Regions from separate parts of the Mesorhizobium sp. WSM4808 genome, predicted to be linked through region 3. Evidence: predicted binding sites of a transcription regulator. Region 3 holds the regulator's gene; each other region holds the start of a gene.

Region 1 (5,763 bases), on a different contig from region 3:
AAGGGCCGCGTCCAGCCCAACGGTTACACCGAGCCGGTGCTGCACGCGCGGCGGCTGGAACTGAAGGCGCAGCAGAGCTGAATAGGCCAGTGTCGTGTATGGGCGGCGGGTTTTCGGCCTGCTTTCTCCGGGGTGAGGCGTCAGGGAGCTGTATGGTCCAGGAGCCGGATGGTGGGATCGCGACGGTGTTCGGAGTTGACCCGATCGACGCCTTCCACCGTAATCGCAATCGTCCCGTTTTCCACTCTTGCTATCCAGCCCTTCGCTTTCAGATACCAGAGATGAAACTCGAGATGCTCTCGCGGACAGTCTGACAGACGTTCGAGCTCCACATCTCCGATCCCGGGATTGCCGACGTCGTGCCGGCGCTTCGCGTAAAGCAGCGACAGCAGCCTGGCCTGGATCACGACGTCACGCTCGATGCCTTTGGTGTTGCTAGCTTCCTCGGTCAATTCACGGCGAAGGCCGGCATGGTCCCTGTACGCGATGTCGTATTGTGCGCGTTTGACCGGATCCTTGAGCGTATTGTGGGCTTCCACGATTTCACTGAAACGGGCTTCATCGCCGGTTTCGCGATTGTCTGGATGATAGCGCATCGCAAAATAGCGAAATATGCGCTCCAGCGTTTCCGAATTGGCGTTCGGGCTGACTTCCAAAACTTCGTAATAATCAATGAACATAGCTCGCTCCCCGACCACACCATATTCGCATTGTCTAAATAAGGAATGTCAATGCGGGGGCCAGGACCTTGGTCCGACGCCGATGACATCCACGCTTTCTGGAAGAGGAAGAAAATGGCCGGCGTCCGGTCGGTGGGGGCCGTTGGGTGGTAAGGACGCCGGCCAAGCGGACAATCAGGTCCGCCGCATCGTGGAGATGATCGATTCGCGGAGGCCGGGTTATGGCGTGATCGCGGAATGCAATGTGGCGAGGCCGGCTTGTCGGCGGACCTACGCCGCCTGCGCCATCCGCTCCGAGCTCATGCGGTAGGAGATCGCTTCGGCCAGATGGATTCGGCCGACGGTTTCGCTTGCGTCGAGATCAGCGAGCGTTCGCGCCACCTTCAGCACGCGATGATAGGCCCGCGCCGAAAAGGCGAGCTTTTCGCTGGCGTCCTTGAGCAGCGACAGGCCGGCGGCGTCCGGCATGGCGATCTCTTCGATGACCGAGGGCGCGCAATGCGCGTTGGTGGTGGCGCGGGTGGCGCCGAGCCGCTCGAAGCGCTCGCGCTGGATGGTGCGTGCGCGTGCCACGCGCAGCGCCACATCGGCGCTTTTCTCCGCCCGGTCGGGCCGGATCAGGTCGCTGGCCGAGACCGCCGGCACTTCGATCCTGAGATCGATGCGGTCGAGCAGCGGACCCGAAATGCGCGCCTGATAGTCGGTACGGCAACGCTCGCCGCGCAGGCAGCGATAGCCCGGCTCGCCGGCCATGCCGCAGCGGCACGGGTTCATCGCCGCCACCAGCTGGATGCGCGCCGGATAGGTGACGCGATGGTTGGCCCGCGCGATCATGCAGTCGCCGGTCTCCAACGGCTGGCGCAACGCATCAAGCGTCTGCGGCGTGAACTCGGGAAACTCGTCGAGGAACAGCACGCCGTGATGGGCCAGCGACACCTCGCCCGGCCGCGCGCGGATACCGCCGCCGACCATCGCCGCCATCGAGGCCGAGTGGTGCGGCGCGCGGAACGGCCGCCGGTCGGTCAGCTTACCTTCGCCGAGCTCTCCCGCCACCGAGGCGATCATCGAGACTTCCAGAAGCTCCTTCGGCGCCAGCGGCGGCAGGATCGACGGCAGCCGCTGCGCCAGCATCGATTTGCCGGATCCCGGGGGTCCGATCATGAGCAGATTATGCCCACCGGCGGCGGCCACTTCCAGCGCCCGCTTGGCGGTCTCCTGGCCCTTGATGTCGGCGAGGTCAGGCAAATCCAGAGCGGCGGCATGGATGCCGGCTTCCGGCCGCGACAGCACCTGCGTGCCGCGGAAATGGTTGGCGATGGCGATCAGGCTGCGCGGCGCCAGAATGTCGAATTCCTTGCCCGCCCAGGCCGCTTCCGGCCCGCACGCGAACGGGCAGATCAGGCCCTTGCCCTCGGCATTGGCGGCGATCGCCGCCGGCAAGGCGCCGGCGACCGCGGCAATCGTGCCGTCGAGCGACAATTCTCCAAGCACGACATAGCCGGCCAGCATGTCGCCCGGAATGGCGCCAAGGGCAGCCATCAGGCCAAGCGCGATCGGCAGGTCGTAATGACTGCCTTCCTTCGGCAGGTCGGCCGGTGCCAGATTGACCGTGACTTTCTTCGACGGCATCGACAGGCCGGAAGCATGCAGCGCGGCCTGCACCCGCTCGCGACTTTCGGCCACCGCCTTGTCGCCCAGGCCGACGATGTGCATGTTGACCTTGCCGGGCGCGATCATCACCTGCACGTCGACCGGCACGGCCTCGATGCCCTGGAAAGCGACCGTGCGAACCCGCGCCACCATCGTGCAACCCCAATTCAGGCTGGCCCCAGCCCCTGCGATCAGGCCAGGAATGGCCCGCCGGGAAGACAATCACACTTCCCCGGTCAAATCAAGAACATTACGGGAACGCATGACCGCTCGGGTTGCAGCGGAATTGAGCGCGGTTGCAAAAACGGAACATGGTTAAGACAAAATGAAAACGGCTTACCCGCGCTTTCCCTCAACCGCGTCCCAGAACAGGCTGGCGATGTCGGCGCCGCCGAAGCGTTTGACCTCGCGCACGCCGGTCGGCGAGGTCACGTTGATCTCGGTCATGTAGTCGCCGATCACGTCGATGCCGACCAGGATGAAGCCGCGCTCCTTCAGCGATGGGCCGATGCGGGCGCAGATCTCGCGTTCGCGCTCCGTCAGTTCGGTCTTTTCGGCGCGGCCGCCGACATGCATGTTGGAGCGGGAATCATGCTCGGCCGGCACCCGGTTGATGGCGCCGACTGGCTCGCCGTCGATCAGGATGATGCGCTTGTCGCCCTTGCGCACGTCCTTGAGATAGCGCTGCACGATGTAGGGTTCGCGGAACATCTGGCCGAACATTTCCAGCAGCGAGGCAAGGTTGCGGTCGCCCTCGAGCAGATGGAAGATGCCGGCGCCGCCATTGCCGTAGAGCGGCTTGACGATGATGTCGCCGAACTCCTTGCGGAAGGCGGCGACCTCCAGCGGATCCTTGGTGATCAGCGTGTCCGGCATCAGGTCGGCAAATTCGGTGACGAAGATCTTTTCCGGGCTGTTGCGCACCCAGGCCGGGTCGTTGACCACGAGCGTTTTCGGATGGATGCGCTCCAGGATGTGCGTGGTGGTGATGTAGTTCATGTCGAAGGGCGGATCCTGGCGCAGCAGGACCACATCCATCTCCGACAGGTCGGTGCGCACCTTCTCGCCCAGCGAATAGTGGCTGCCCTTCTCGTCGCGCACCTGCATTTCCTCGATGCGGGCAAACACCTTGCCGTCGCGCAACGACAGCCGATCCGGCGTGTAGTGGAACAGCTCATGGCCGCGCCGCTGCGCTTCCAGCGACAGCGCGAACGAGGTGTCGCCGGCGATCGACACTGTGGAGATGTGGTCCATCTGGACGGCGATTTTCAGCTTCATGGCGGGTCTCCGGCGGCTCGGATGGACGACTGTCTTGCCTGTACAGGCTCACTGCCCGTCTGCCAATCGCGACATTCCTAGGATTGGCATCCGACACCCGAATGCGCTGCTTTCATCGATCCTTCGAAACAGTCGCGGTTGCCCGTGGAAAATCGATTTCGCGATACGTTTCCTAAAGGGTTTGCTGCCAGTCTGAAAATAAATTCCGACGTCACAAAACAGGGACACCGATGCAAACTTCGTTTGGCACCGGTCAGGCAAACAGGGAGAGCACGGATCTGGCATTCACCGATCCGTTGACCGGGCTTGGCAACCATCGCCGCTTCTTCGACAAGGTCGATCGCCTGATCGCCGACCGTGCCGACGATCCCGCGCCCTTTACCGTCGGCATTCTCGACCTCGACGGCTTCAAGCCGATCAACGATCTGTTCGGCCACAAGGCCGGCGACGATATCCTGATCCAGGTGGCGATGCGGCTGCGCGCCTCGATGGACGGCCATTCCACGGTCTGCCGCATCGGTGCCGACGAATTCGCCTTTCTCTATCCCCTGGTGTTCAGCGAGGAGGCGGCGGCCGAAAAGTCGCGCATGCTGATCGAGATCCTGTCGGCGCCCTATGATGTCGGCGAACGCACCGCCAGGCTTTCGGCCTCGGTCGGCTGCTCGCTGTTCTATTCGGGCGACGAGACCACGGAAATCCTCATCAACAAGGCCGAGACGGCGCTCTACCACGCCAAGCGTTCCGGCCGTGGCCGCGTCGTCGTCTACACCCGTGAGATGGAAGAGGCGGCCAAGCGCGTCACCCGCATCGAACAGGCGCTGCGCCGGGCTGTCTCGGCCGGCGAGGTGGAGCCGCATTTCCAGCCCATCGTCGACCTTAACACGCGCCGCACCATCGGCTTCGAGACGCTGGCGCGCTGGACCGATCGCGACCTCGGTTCGGTGCCGCCGACCGTCTTCATTCCCATCGCCGAGGAGCGCGGCATCATCGGCCCGTTGTCGCAGTTGGTGCTGCGCAAGGCGACCGAAGCGGCCAGAAGCTGGCCGAAGGACCTGTTCCTGTCGTTCAACCTGTCGCCATCGCAGCTCGTCGACCAGAACACCGGCCTGCACATACTGGCGATCCTCGATCGCACCGGCTTCGATCCGCGCCGGCTGGAGATCGAGATCACCGAGACCGGCCTGATGAACGACCCGGCCTCTGCCGCGCAGATCGTCGAGGATCTGCGCCGCGTCGGCATCCGCGTCTCGCTCGACGATTTCGGCACCGGCCAGTCCTCGCTCGGCCGTCTGCGCGAATTCCATTTCGACAAGCTCAAGATCGATCGCGCCTTCGTCTCCTCCATTCTCGACGACCGTCCCTCGGAGCACATCATCCGCGCCATTCTCGCAATGTGCGAGGGGCTTGGCATGGACGTCGTCGCCGAAGGCATCGAGCAGGAAGCGCAGGCCGACCGCCTCGTCCAGTTCGGCTGCGCCGGCGGGCAGGGCTATCTGTTCGGCAAGCCGGTCGATGCCGACGCCACGCTCGGCTATCTCCGTGATTCCTTCCGTGGCGCCCTGCGCGCCAAGGCGATCTGACCGGCGATTCCCCGTAGTCCGTAATCCCGACAGTGCCGCCATGCGCATCCGGTGCGGCGCATTGTCGTTTTGTCTGACATAAGCCCAGAAATCCGGCGGTTCGCCCTTGCCCGCGCGCCTTGCGTGGCTAGGATGCGCGCCGATCACGCTACAGCGCCGCGCGTCCTTTCGGACGCGCAAAGGACGCTGTAGCAATTTACATTTTGCGCATGATCCCTTTCCGAAAATCCGATTTTGGGGGTCATGCGCTGGGAGACAGGAACGATGATGCCATCGGCGCATTTTGCCGACCTCGAAGGAGCCTCGGTGCTGATCACCGGCGGCGGTTCCGGAATTGGTGCTGCCCTGACCGAGGGCTTTGTGCGCCAGGGCGCCAATGTCGCCTTCATCGACATCGCCGACGGCCCAAGCACGGCCCTCGCCGACCGCATCGAGAAGACGTTCGGCAAGCGGCCGCTCTATCTCAAGACCGATTTGCGCGACGTCGAGGCCCTGCGGGCGTCCGCCGCGAAGGCCGCCGAGGCGCATGGCGATGTCACCGTGCTGGTCAACAATGCGGCCTGGGATGAACGCCA
Region 2 (5,763 bases), on a different contig from region 3:
AGGCCGCTTTGCGCGACGATCTCGCCGCAATCGCGCGCTTCATCGAAATGCCTGGCGTCGGCCTCGACCTGCCGCTCGACCTGCGCCACGGCACGCCATTCCAGCAGCGTGTTTGGGCCGTGCTGCGCAGCATCCCGTGCGGCGCCACCATCACCTACACCGCGCTCGCCCGGCGTCTCGGCCAGCCGAACGGCGCCCGCGCCGTGGCGACCGCCTGTGCGGCCAACGCGATTGCGCTGGGCATTCCCTGTCACCGTGTTGTCCGCGCCGCCGGCACGCTGTCGGGCTACCGCTGGGGCGTCGAGCGCAAGCGCGCCCTGCTCTACAAGGAGGCTACGATATGAATGCCCATGCCAAAATTGCCGCATCGGTGGTCGAAGCTGCTCAGACACGCATCGCCGGTTACGACTGGCCGGCCCTTGCTGCCGAACTCGACGGCTTCGGCTGCGCGGTGATCGAGAAATTGCTCTCGCCCGAAGAATGCCGGCAGATCGCCGGCCTCTATCCCGAGGAGAAGCATTTCCGCAGCCACATCCATATGGCCAGGCACGGCTTCGGCAAGGGCGAGTACCGCTATTTCCGCTATCCCTTGCCCGACCTCCTGGGTGGCCTGCGCAGCGCGCTCTATCCCAGGCTGGCCGAGGTCGCCAATCGGTGGAACGAGCGCATGGGGCAGGCCATGCGCTATCCCACGACGCATGCCGCGTTTCTCGAGCAGTGCCATGCCGCCGGCCAGACACGGCCGACGCCGCTGCTGCTGCAATATGTGCCTGGCGACTTCAACTGCCTGCACCAGGATCTCTATGGCGATCTCGCCTTTCCGCTGCAGGTGGCGATCCTGCTCTCCGAACCGGGCCGGGATTTCACAGGCGGCGAGTTCGCGCTGACCGAGCAGCGCCCGCGCATGCAGAGCCGAGTCGAAGTGGTGCCGCTGCGGCAGGGCGACGCCGTTGTGTTCGCCGTCCACAACCGGCCGGTGCAGGGCACCAAAGGCAACTACCGCGTCAATCTGCGCCACGGCGTCAGCCGGCTGCGCTCAGGCATGCGCCACACGGTAGGGATTATTTTCCACGATGCCAAGTGAGCAGGGAGAAGATGGAGGTTCCCCTCACCCCGCCGGTGCATAACGGCTGACCACCATGCCGCAGGCATAGGCCTTCGAGCCGAGCAGCCGCAGGTTCCTAAAACCGCCCTGATCAAAAATCCGGCGGCCCGCCCCCAGCACCGCCGGATTGACGAACAGCTGGAACTCGTCGACCAGCCCGGCCGCGATCAGCGCTGACGCGAAACCGGCGCCGCCGAACACGGCAATGTCGCCACCCTCGCCCGTCTTCAGCGCGTTGACCTCGCGCGGCAGGTCGCCGCTGGCCACACTGGTGCGCTCCCAAGCCGGCTCCCAGGCCGATTGCTCGAGCTTGTCGCTGAGCACCACCTTGCGGGCGTCGACGATGCGCTGCGCAAAGGCGTAGAACGGATCGCGCGGAAACTTCTTCGCCGCATTGCCCCAATGGGTGAGATAGCCCTCCTGTGCCATCTTGCGGCTGAGCAGGATGGTATCGACGCCTGCGAAGACAGCGTTGAAGTCCTGCTTCAGCGCATCGTCCCAGGCGCTCTCGTCACCCCACTCCCAGAGCTGCCAGGAATGGTCCTCGGTGGCGCCGACAAAGCCGTCGACCGATATCTGCATCTGCAGGACCAGCTTTTTCACCGTCATTCTCCTCAGGGCCATCCAAAACAGTTTACATTTGGAACCGTTGACGCAAGGCCAAAACGATGTCAATAGTAAAGTGATTTAAAAATGGAAGCATAGATGTCGACGCGCGAAAAATCCGGCTGCCCGATCAACCTGTCGCTCGAACTGATCGGCGACCGCTGGACGCTGCTCATCATCCGCGACATGGCCTTCGCCGGCAAAAGGCACTTTCGCGAATTCCTGCAATCCGACGAAGGCATCTCCTCGCGCACGCTGGCCGAGCGGCTGCAAACGCTTCAGGAGGAAGGCATCCTCACCAGAAGCGACGACCCGACGCATGGCTTGAAAACGGTCTACCGGCTGACCGAAGCAGGCATCGACCTCTTGCCGGTGCTGGCGACGCTCGGCGCCTGGGGCAGCAAGCACCGCAAGGCCGACGATAAGCTGGCCAGGATTGCCGGCGAATTGGCGGCAGGCGGCGAAGCGGCGCTGGAAAAGATGAAAGCGGCGCTGCGATCGGAGCATATTGTCTAGGCGTTGCGCTGTTTCCCTTCTCCCCCTGTGGGAGAAGGTGGATCGGCGCGCAGCGCCGAGACGGATGAGGGGTGTTCCAGCGGAGTGAGACGCTGGCGTTCCCTGGAACACCCCTCATCCGTCGCCTTCGGCGACACCTTCTCCCACAAGCGGAGAAGGGGGAGCTTTCCACAGCTTGCTTGACAACGATCCACCTTTGTTCTTTATTTGTTCCAATCTATCAGCAACTGCGGATGTGCGGTCGATGGAAACGACAGCCACCATCCTGCATGCCGATCTCGACGCTTTCTACGCCTCGGTCGAGCAGTTGCTCGATCCGTCGCTGCGCGGCAAGCCGATCGCGGTGGGCGGCGGTGTCGTGCTCGCCGCTTCCTATGAGGCCCGCGCCTTCGGCGTGCGCGGCGGCATGCCGGGGCGCAAGGCGCGTGAGCTGTGCCCGCAGCTGATCTTCGTCGGCGGCAATTTCAGCCACTACCAGCGGCTGGGCGACGCGGCGATCAAGGTGCTCGACGATTTTACCCCGGTGGTCGAGCGCATCTCCATCGACGAGGCGTTTGCCGACGTCGCCGGCTGCACGCATCTGTTCGGCTCGCCGCAGGAGATCGCAACGACCATCCGCCGCCGCGTGCGGGCCGAACTCGGCCTGCCGATCTCGATCGGCGTAGCACGCATCAAGCATCTGGCCAAGATCGCCTCGCAGGTGGCCAAACCGGATGGGCTGGTGGTGGTCGACCCCGGCAGCGAGCTCGCTTTCCTGCACGACCTGCCGGTCGGGCTGATGTGGGGCGTCGGCCCGGCGACCAGGGCGAGGCTGGCGGAAATCGGCGTCGAGACCATCGGCCAGCTGGCCAGGACGCACAGCGGCGCGCTGACACGGCTGCTCGGTCCCGCCGCCGGCGAAAAGCTCGCCGCCTTGTCATGGAACCGCGACCCGCGAAAGCTCGAAACGCATAGCCGCGCGCATTCGGCCGGCGCCCAATCGGCGCTGGGCCAAAAACCCGCCGTAGCGCGGATCATCGTGCCCACTCTGCTGCATCTGGCCGACCGTGTCGCCAGCCGGCTGCGCGCCAAGGCGCGGCCCGGCCGCACGGTGACGGTACGCGTGCGCTTTGCCGATCTCAGCGCCGTCACGCGCTCGATCACGCTTGACCAGCCGATCTCGGCGACCGCGATGCTGGCCGAGATCGCCGGCGATCTGGTGCGCGGCGTCCTCGCCGACAACCCCCACGAAAGAACGATCTCGCTGCTGGCGATCTCGGTGTCGTATCTTGAGGAAAGCTTCGAGCTGCAGCTCGAACTGCCGCTCGGCCTCGCCGACGAGAAACGCCGGCCGGGCACCCGAAAAGGCCTGGCACGCTTCGACGCCGACCGCGCCATCGACAAGATCCGCGAACGCTTTGGCAAACAGGCGGTGGGCTACGGCACGGTGGCACTGGAGGCCGCGCGCTCCGTGCCCGACGAATTCAGGGAGCTGGCGGAGAAGGAGCTTTGAGGCCAGGGCAAGGCTATGGGCCGGTACGCGAGTAGCGATGGACCCGGATGCCACTAGAGCTTGTCCCGTGCCAGGGCTCGCAGGCTATGCCGCATGGTCGGCATCGTGAGTCGGCCAATAGCCAGGTTCGCCCCTATGCGCAGAGGCGAGGCCAACGGCACGGGCGGCAGTGCAGTTCGGGAATGCCGCAAGGCGCCTCAGCACCGAGAGAGATGTATCAAACCGAATGCCGATGAAGCCATAGATGATATAGCCCGACAACAGAATGAACGGCGCAAACAAGGCCACCCATCTCAGCCTGCCAAGGCGGCGACGGTGATAGGGTGAAGGCCGTCGCAAGAATGGCAGGAGCATTCCCCGCCAACTCCCCGGTTGGAGTGCCCGAACCAGACTAGCGTCACCCAGGTACAGTAGCAATAACGGTCATCTCCGAACGGTTTCCTGCGTTTAGAGCGCGGCTATTGGATAGCGAAACGCCAGTTCTATGCCTCGCCGTCCCAGTACCGCCTCACCGCTCCCATGTCGAAAATGCCGTCGCGCCGGCGCAAGGCGTCGACCGCCATCTTGTTGGAATCGGGATAGACGCAGACCTCGTTGGGATTTTTCTCGCCGATCATCAGATAGCGGCACGGTTCCGTACCGCTGTTGAGGAAGGAATGCCCGACCGCCAGGCCGGCGGGAAAGCAGACATAATCGCCGGCCTTCATCTCGTGACGCTCCTCGCCAAGCAGCAGCGTCACCTGCCCTTCCAGGATCAGCGCGTGCTCCTCTTCGAGCATGTGGTAGTGCCTGGGCGCCAGGCGCATGCCGGGGGCCGGCGCCTCGATCAGCATGCCGACATGATAGTCTGGTCGTCCCAAAGCCGCATAGGTCAGATGCCTGGACCGGCCGCCGAACCGCGGGCCTTCGCCCTCGACCTTCCATTCGACGGCATCGCTGGCGACAGGCGGGATCGGCACGGCTGGGGGTTTGGTGATACCGGGCATCACATCCGACGGCAGCGGATCGCCGGCGGCAAGGCCGGTGTTCTCGCCGTCCCAGTAAGTTCGGGTTGCCGAGAGGTCGAAGATCGCGCGCCTGCCCAGCGCCCGCACCAGGACCTTGTTGGAGGCGGTATAGACGACCACGTCATTCGGGTTGCGCTCGCCGACGATGACATAGCGGCACGGCGCGTCGCCGGTGTTGATGAGGCAATGCCCCGCCGCAGCACCAGCCGGAAAGCAGATGTAGTCGCCGGCCTTCATGGCGTAGGCAGCGTCGCCGACATAAGCGGTCAGCATCCCTTCGAGGATGAAGACATGCTCTTCCTCGAAAATATGGTAATGCGCCGGCGACGTCTGCTTGCCCGGCGGCAGTTCCTCGATCGCCACGCCGACATGGTGGTTTTCGCCGAGGGCGGCCTGCGACAGATGCCGGTAGCGCACACCGAAGCGCGGCACATCGGACCATTCCGTCCATGGCACGCTGTCCGATGCGAATGGCACGGGCGCTTTATCGTCTGCCATAGGGCCTCCCTGGTCCTGTCCCCCTGCCCTCGTCGCACTGCCATGCTGCTAGAGGATCCACGACAGGACAAAGCTGCCAGCTTCCGGCTAAACCGCCAAGCGGTGTTCGCGACGCTCCTGACAAAGCCAGACAGGAATCGCTCGCTTCAACCCCTGATCGCCTTGCTGGCCTGCTGCAGCAGCTCGAATGCCGCGAAGCGCTTGGCGTGCCAGCCGGCCAGCGTGGCATCGGGATGATAGACCTCGCCGAGTTCCGACATGCCGGCCATCGCCCCCGTCAGATCCTTGTAGGCACCGGCGGCGACCGCGCCCAGCATCGCCGAGCCGAGCAGCACCGGTTCCGGCGAGGTCGAGGCCACCACCACCATGCCTGTGGTATCTGCAAGCAGCTGGCGCACCAGCGGGCTTTGGCCGGCGCCGCCGCTGACGACGATGGTGTCGACGGGAATGCCCTTGTCATGCTCGGCCCGCACGATCTGGCGCGCGCCATAGCCCAGCCCGCAGACCCCGGCGACATAGAGCCCGACCAGGCTGTCGAG
Region 3 (5,763 bases):
TTTTGTGCGCCCTAGGACTGCTTGCTGCCAAGGTCGAGACGTGGCGTGCGGGCACACAAATGTTGGGCTCGGAAATCTCGACGCAGGTAACCGGCCGCGTCGTCTCGCTCGACCGGATGGAAACTGGCCGTATCCGGCTGACCATCGACGTGACATCGACCGCAAGACCGAAACTGCGCTATGCGCCGGAACGGGTGCGGCTTTCGGCACGCAAGATCCCGGCTGACGTGACCGCAGGCTCCCTCATCACTGGATATGCCAAGCTTTTGCCGCCGACCGGGCCGGTGCGGCCGGACAGCTATGATTTCTCCTTCGACAGCTATTTTGCCGGCATCGGCGGCAGCGGGTTCTTTCTCGGCAACCCCAAGCTTGTCGTCAGCGATGGTGGCGACATGTCGCTGCCGGCCCGAATTTCCTCTAGCGTGGAAAATGCCCGCGAGGCCATCGCCGACCATATCAGGGCGAGCGTCGGCGGCGCCGAAGGCGAGATCGCCGCGGCGCTGATCGTCGGCGTGCGCGCCGGCATTCCCGATGACATCAATGAGGCGATGCGACGTACCGGCATCTACCACATCATCTCGATTTCGGGACTGCACATGGCGCTGGTCGCAGGCACCATCATGGGCTTGCTGCGCGGCGCCTTCGCGTTGTTTCCCGACTTTTCCGCGCGTCGCCCGGTCAAGAAGTATGCCGCCGTCGCCGCACTGTTCTCGATCGCGGCCTATCTCATCATCTCTGGAGTCGTCGTTGCCGCCGAGCGCAGCTTCATCATGCTGGCGGTGATGCTGATTGCCGTGCTGTTCGATCGAGCAGCACTCACCATGCGCAATCTGGCGATCTCGGCGATCGCCGTCATCGTGGTGTCGCCGCATGAGGTGGTCGGCCCGAGTTTTCAGATGTCGTTCGCCGCGACCGCGGCTCTGGTCGGCGCCTATGCCGGCTGGGCCGTTCACCGCGCGGGAAAAGCAAGACCGCCGCCCCCAAAGCGATCCATGCCCGGTTTCCTGACGCGAAAGTTCGTGCTCGCGGCAACCGGCCTTGCCATGACCTCCATCATCGCCGGCAGCGCCACGACGCTGTTTGCCATCTGGCATTTTCAGCGTGTGTCGCCGCTCAGCCTGTTCGCCAATCTGGCGGTTATGCCGATCGTCACCGTCGTCATGTTCCTGGCTGTCGCAAGCGCGCTGCTGATGCCTTTCGGATTGGATTGGCCGGCCCTCTACCTGATGGGCAAGGGTCTGACGGTGATGATCGCCATATCGGGTTGGATCTCCGAACGTTCGCCTGTCGATGCGGTTGGGCTGATTTCGCAGCAATCTGTCCTGCTGGTGACAATTGCCCTAGTCATCGCGACAATGGCGACAACTTGGCTGCGGCTCGCTGCTCTGCCATTCGCGCTGGCAGGCTTGCTGACCGTCTCGGATACGCGCACGCCGGATGTGCTGATCTCGGAGGACGCCCGACTGGTTGCCTTGCCGATCGGCGGTGGCGAACTCGCCGTCAGCCGCGCTCGGCCGAACGAATTCACCGTCGACAACTGGAAACGCGCACTAATATCCGAAACCATCGTCGTGCCGGAGGTGTTCGACAAGGGCGACGGGCAATTCGACGTCGCGGATGCCGTTGAGCTACCGCCGGGATCGCCGTTCTATTGCACCTCAGGCGTCTGCGTGGCCAGGCACACGTCCGGTGCGATCATTGCCTATGTCGAGGACCGCAAGGACACCTGGAAAGCCTGCGGTTTCGCCGAGCTGATCGTCATCAATGACGCCACCGCGTATGACGCCTGTCACAACCCGCTGGTTCTCGTCATCACCAAGCGGCAACTGGCTCGCAAAGGCAGTGCCGCGATCTTCTTCGATCGCCAATCGGCGACCACGCCGGCGACGATCAGCTTCGCCGTGGACAGCCCATACCGGCCCTGGCATGCGCAACGCAAATTCTCGCGCGAGGCGAGGGGGCTGCCACCCTTCAAGAGACCCGAGAAGCCAGTGGCTGAAACGCAGCCGCCTCAGTAGCGGCGGATCAGGCCAACGAGCTTGCCTTGCACCTTGACCCTGTCCGGCCCGAAAATACGGGTTTCATAGGCTGGATTGGCGGCTTCGAGAGCAATCGAAGCGCCCTTGCGGCGGAACCGCTTCAGCGTCGCTTCCTCTTCATCGACCAGCGCCACGATGATCTCGCCGGGGTTCGCCGTGTCGGCATTGCGGATGATGACGGTGTCGCCGTCGAAGATACCGGCCTCGATCATCGAGTCGCCCTTGACCTCCAGCGCATAGTGGGCACCGCCCATGATCATGTCCGGCGGCACCGAGATCGAATGCGTCTGATGCTGGATGGCATCGATCGGCACACCGGCGGCGATACGGCCCATGACCGGGATCGACACGGCGGAGACCGCATCGTCATCATTGCCGGGCGAGGGCATCCGCGAAGGCGCCGGCTTGATCTGCCGGCCAAGGGCACCACCCTGACCGAGACTGCCCTGGATGACGCTTGGCGAAAACTTCTTTGCCGCGTTGAGGCCGGGCGCGATCGAGTCCGGCAATCGCAGCACTTCCAGCGCGCGTGCCCGGTTGGGCAACCGGCGAATAAAGCCGCGCTCCTCAAGTGCGGTGATCAGCCGATGAATCCCGGATTTGGAGGCAAGGTCGAGCGCCTCCTTCATCTCGTCGAAGGATGGCGGAATGCCGCTCTCCTTCAGGCGTTCATGGATGAACATCAGCAGTTCATGTTGCTTGCGTGTCAGCATGGCGGCCCCCAGATTACCTGAAACCAGAATCGAAAAACAAACCCAGAACAAACACTATCTGTTCCAGTTGTGTTCTGCAACCGTTTAAAGTTTAATGAATTTGTTAAGGCTGCTGAAATTATTTGGGCTTGCCAGCGGGTCGCGATCGACAGGCGCCAACCACGGCAATGCGCCTGCTCACATTGAAATCATTATGGTTAATGACCCTGTGGCTCATCCTCGACCCAAGGCTTGGCATCATCTGCCGATCGACCTCCACAAGGGACGCTATCAATCTTCGGACGTTCGTTTGCCGTGAACGAAACGGAGCCAAAACGCCAACGTCTGTTGGCATTTGTGGCTGGAATTCAGCCCTCCGTCATCCGCCGGGCAGTGAGGGCGGCGACGGCAAATCGCGGAGATCGTTGCGTCAGGTAACGGCTTCCTTGACGGCGAAACGCTGGTCCTTCCATGCGCCCGTGCGCAGAATATCCTCCAGCACCTCAACCGCCAGCCACACATCCTTGTAGCCGACATAGAGCGGCGTGAAGCCGAAACGGATGGTCGATGGCGCGCGAAAATCACCGATGACGCCGCGCTCGATCAGCGCCCGCATGATTTGATAGCCGTGATCGTGAAGGAACGACACCTGGCTGCCGCGCCTGGTCGCGTCGCGGGTGGTCTCCAGCGTGAGGCCATAGGCGCCGCACTTTGCTTCGACGAGCTGGATGAACAGTTCCGTCAGCGCGACGCTCTTTTTTCGCAATGCCGCCATGTCGACGTCGTTCCAGATGACAAGCGCGCCTTTGAGCGCCCGCATCGACAGGACCGGCTGGGTGCCGCACAGAAAGCGGCGGATACCGGTGCCGGCAACATACCCCCGTTCGAAGGCAAAGGGCCGCGCATGGCCCCACCAGCCGCTGAGCGGCTGGCTGATATCGCCGTGATGGCGCTGCGCGGCATAGATGAAGGCCGGTGCGCCCGGACCGCCGTTGAGGTACTTGTAAGTGCAGCCGATGGCGAAATCGGCATTTGCCTGATCGAGCTCGACGGGCAGGGCGCCGGCGGTGTGGCATAGATCCCAGACGATCAGCGCTCCGGCCGCATGAGCCTTGCGCGTCAGCGCCGCCATGTCGCGCAGTTCACCCGATTTGTAGTTGACGTGGTTGACCAGCACCACCGCGACGTTTTCGTCGATCAGCTCTTCGATGGTGGGCGCGTCGACGCCCGCGAGGCGCAGCAGGACGCCGTCCCGTGTCGAGGCCACCCCTTCGGCGATGTACAGGTCGGTGGGGAAACTGTCACCCTCGGCGACGATGACCGACCGGCCCGGCCGCATCTCCAGCGCCGCATGCAGCACCTTGTAGATGTTGGTCGACGTCGTGTCGCAGACGACGGTCTGGCCGGCCGCGGCTCCAATCAGGCGTCCGAGTTGATCGCCGAGTTCGATCGGCATCTCGAACCATCCGGCCGTATTCCAGGCTCGGATGAGGTCCTGGGCCCATTCCTGGGTTGCCGCCTGCTGCAGCTCGCCGAAAACGGCATGAGACGCTGCCCCCAGTGAATTGCCGTCGAGATAGATCACCCCCTCCGGCAGAATGAAACGGTCGCGCATGGCCCGCAGCGGATCTGTGGCATCCATCGCTTCGACTGCGGCGAGATCAGGAAATCCACTCATGGTCAGTCAGTCCCCGGTTGTTCGCGAAGGGTGTTCCGCCGCCGCGCGTCGCTGTTTTCATTTCGACGATGTCAGAGCCGGGTGCGGACCGTCCACAGTTCCGGGAACAGCACCACCTCGAGCATCTTCTTCAGATACGAAGCACCCGACGTGCCGCCGGTGCCGCGTTTCAGACCGATGATGCGCTCAACCGTGGTGACGTGGTTGAAGCGCCAGCGGCGGAAATAATCCTCGAAGTCGACCAGCTTCTCTGCCAGTTCGTAGAACATCCAGTAGCGCTGCGGATCGCGGTAAATGGTTTGCCAGGCGACCAGCACCTCTTCATTCTCGGTTCGCGTCTCACGCCAGCCCGTGCGCTTGGCATCGGCACCGATGTCGAATCCGTTGCGCGCAAGCAGCAGCAGCGCTTCGTCGTAGAGCGATGGTTCGGTCAGGATCGCTTCCAGCTTTCCGCTCAGGTCGGGCCGGTGCTTGTGCGGCCCGAGCATGGCCAGGTTGCGGTTGCCGGCCATGAACTCGATGGCGCGATACTGCCAGGACTGGAAACCCGAGGACTGGCCGAGCGCGTCGCGGAACTCGGTGTATTCGCTCGGCGTCATCGTCCGCAGCACATCCCAGGCATTGTTCAGCTGCTCGAAGATCCGCGCAACGCGCGACAGCATCTTGAAGCTCGGCTCGAGCCGGTCGGCGCGGATGGAACGGATCGCGGCGCCGATCTCGTGCAGAGCGAGCTTCATCCAGAGTTCGGAGGTCTGATGCTGGATGATGAACAGCATCTCGTCATGCGCCGATGACAGCGGCGTTTGGGCCTCCAGCACTTTCTCCAGGTGCAGGTAGTCGCTGTAGGACATGCGCTCCTTGAACGACATCTGGGCGCCTTCGGACGCCGGATCGTATGGCTCGCTCAATCGATTTTCTCCGTGCGCAGCCGGAAGCGCTGGATCTTGCCGGTCTGGGTCTTGGGCAGGGCGGCGATGAATTTTACCGATCGCGGATATTTATAGGGCGCGATCATTGCCTTGACATGGTCCTGCAGGCGCTTGGTGGTGAGGGCGTCGGGCGCGACGCCCTGCACCAGCACGACATGCGCCTCGACGATCTGGCCGCGCTCGGCGTCCTCGGCGCCAATGACAGCGCATTCGGCGACGTCCGGGTGCGCCAGCAGCGCCGCCTCGACCTCGGGACCGGCGATGTTGTAGCCGGCGCTGACGATCATGTCGTCGGAGCGTGCGGCGAAATGGAAGAAGCCTTCCTCGTCCTGCGTGAAGGTATCGCCGGTGAGGTTCCAGCCGTCGCGCACGTATTCCTTCTGCCTGTCATCGGCCATGTAGCGGCAGCCGGTCGGTCCGCGCAC

Evidence for each region. Region 3 encodes LexA, which represses DNA repair genes until DNA is damaged. Its sites were predicted from a motif close to TGTTCNNNNTGTGTTCNG; they were not measured.
Region 1: a site for LexA is predicted at 2,574-2,591, ahead of AC0L2U_RS15125 (YifB family Mg chelatase-like AAA ATPase). Genes of this name have one in related genera too.
Region 2: a site for LexA is predicted at 2,425-2,442, ahead of dinB (DNA polymerase IV). Genes of this name have one in related genera too.

Annotation. Positions count from the first base shown of each region.
Region 1 is NZ_JBVVQX010000007.1:199,648-205,410, reverse strand. Features, by position in the region: gene AC0L2U_RS15135 (malate synthase G) at 1-81, shown strand, start outside; gene AC0L2U_RS15130 (J domain-containing protein) at 141-680, opposite strand; gene AC0L2U_RS15125 (YifB family Mg chelatase-like AAA ATPase) at 951-2,483, opposite strand; gene gshB (glutathione synthase) at 2,667-3,608, opposite strand; gene AC0L2U_RS15115 (putative bifunctional diguanylate cyclase/phosphodiesterase) at 3,839-5,188, shown strand; gene AC0L2U_RS15110 (SDR family NAD(P)-dependent oxidoreductase) at 5,453-5,763, shown strand, end outside.
Region 2 is NZ_JBVVQX010000016.1:99,456-105,218, forward strand. Features, by position in the region: gene AC0L2U_RS26025 (methylated-DNA--[protein]-cysteine S-methyltransferase) at 1-344, shown strand, start outside; gene AC0L2U_RS26030 (2OG-Fe(II) oxygenase) at 341-1,084, shown strand; gene AC0L2U_RS26035 (dihydrofolate reductase family protein) at 1,109-1,708, opposite strand; gene AC0L2U_RS26040 (winged helix-turn-helix transcriptional regulator) at 1,811-2,227, shown strand; gene dinB (DNA polymerase IV) at 2,472-3,719, shown strand; gene AC0L2U_RS26050 (excalibur calcium-binding domain-containing protein) at 3,804-4,073, opposite strand; gene AC0L2U_RS26055 (cupin domain-containing protein) at 4,202-5,224, opposite strand; gene AC0L2U_RS26060 (FGGY-family carbohydrate kinase) at 5,371-5,763, opposite strand, start outside.
Region 3 is NZ_JBVVQX010000009.1:93,113-98,875, forward strand. Features, by position in the region: gene AC0L2U_RS17825 (ComEC/Rec2 family competence protein) at 1-2,018, shown strand, start outside; gene lexA (transcriptional repressor LexA) at 2,012-2,752, opposite strand; gene kynU (kynureninase) at 3,162-4,409, opposite strand; gene kynA (tryptophan 2,3-dioxygenase) at 4,481-5,317, opposite strand; gene AC0L2U_RS17845 (AMP-binding protein) at 5,314-5,763, opposite strand, start outside.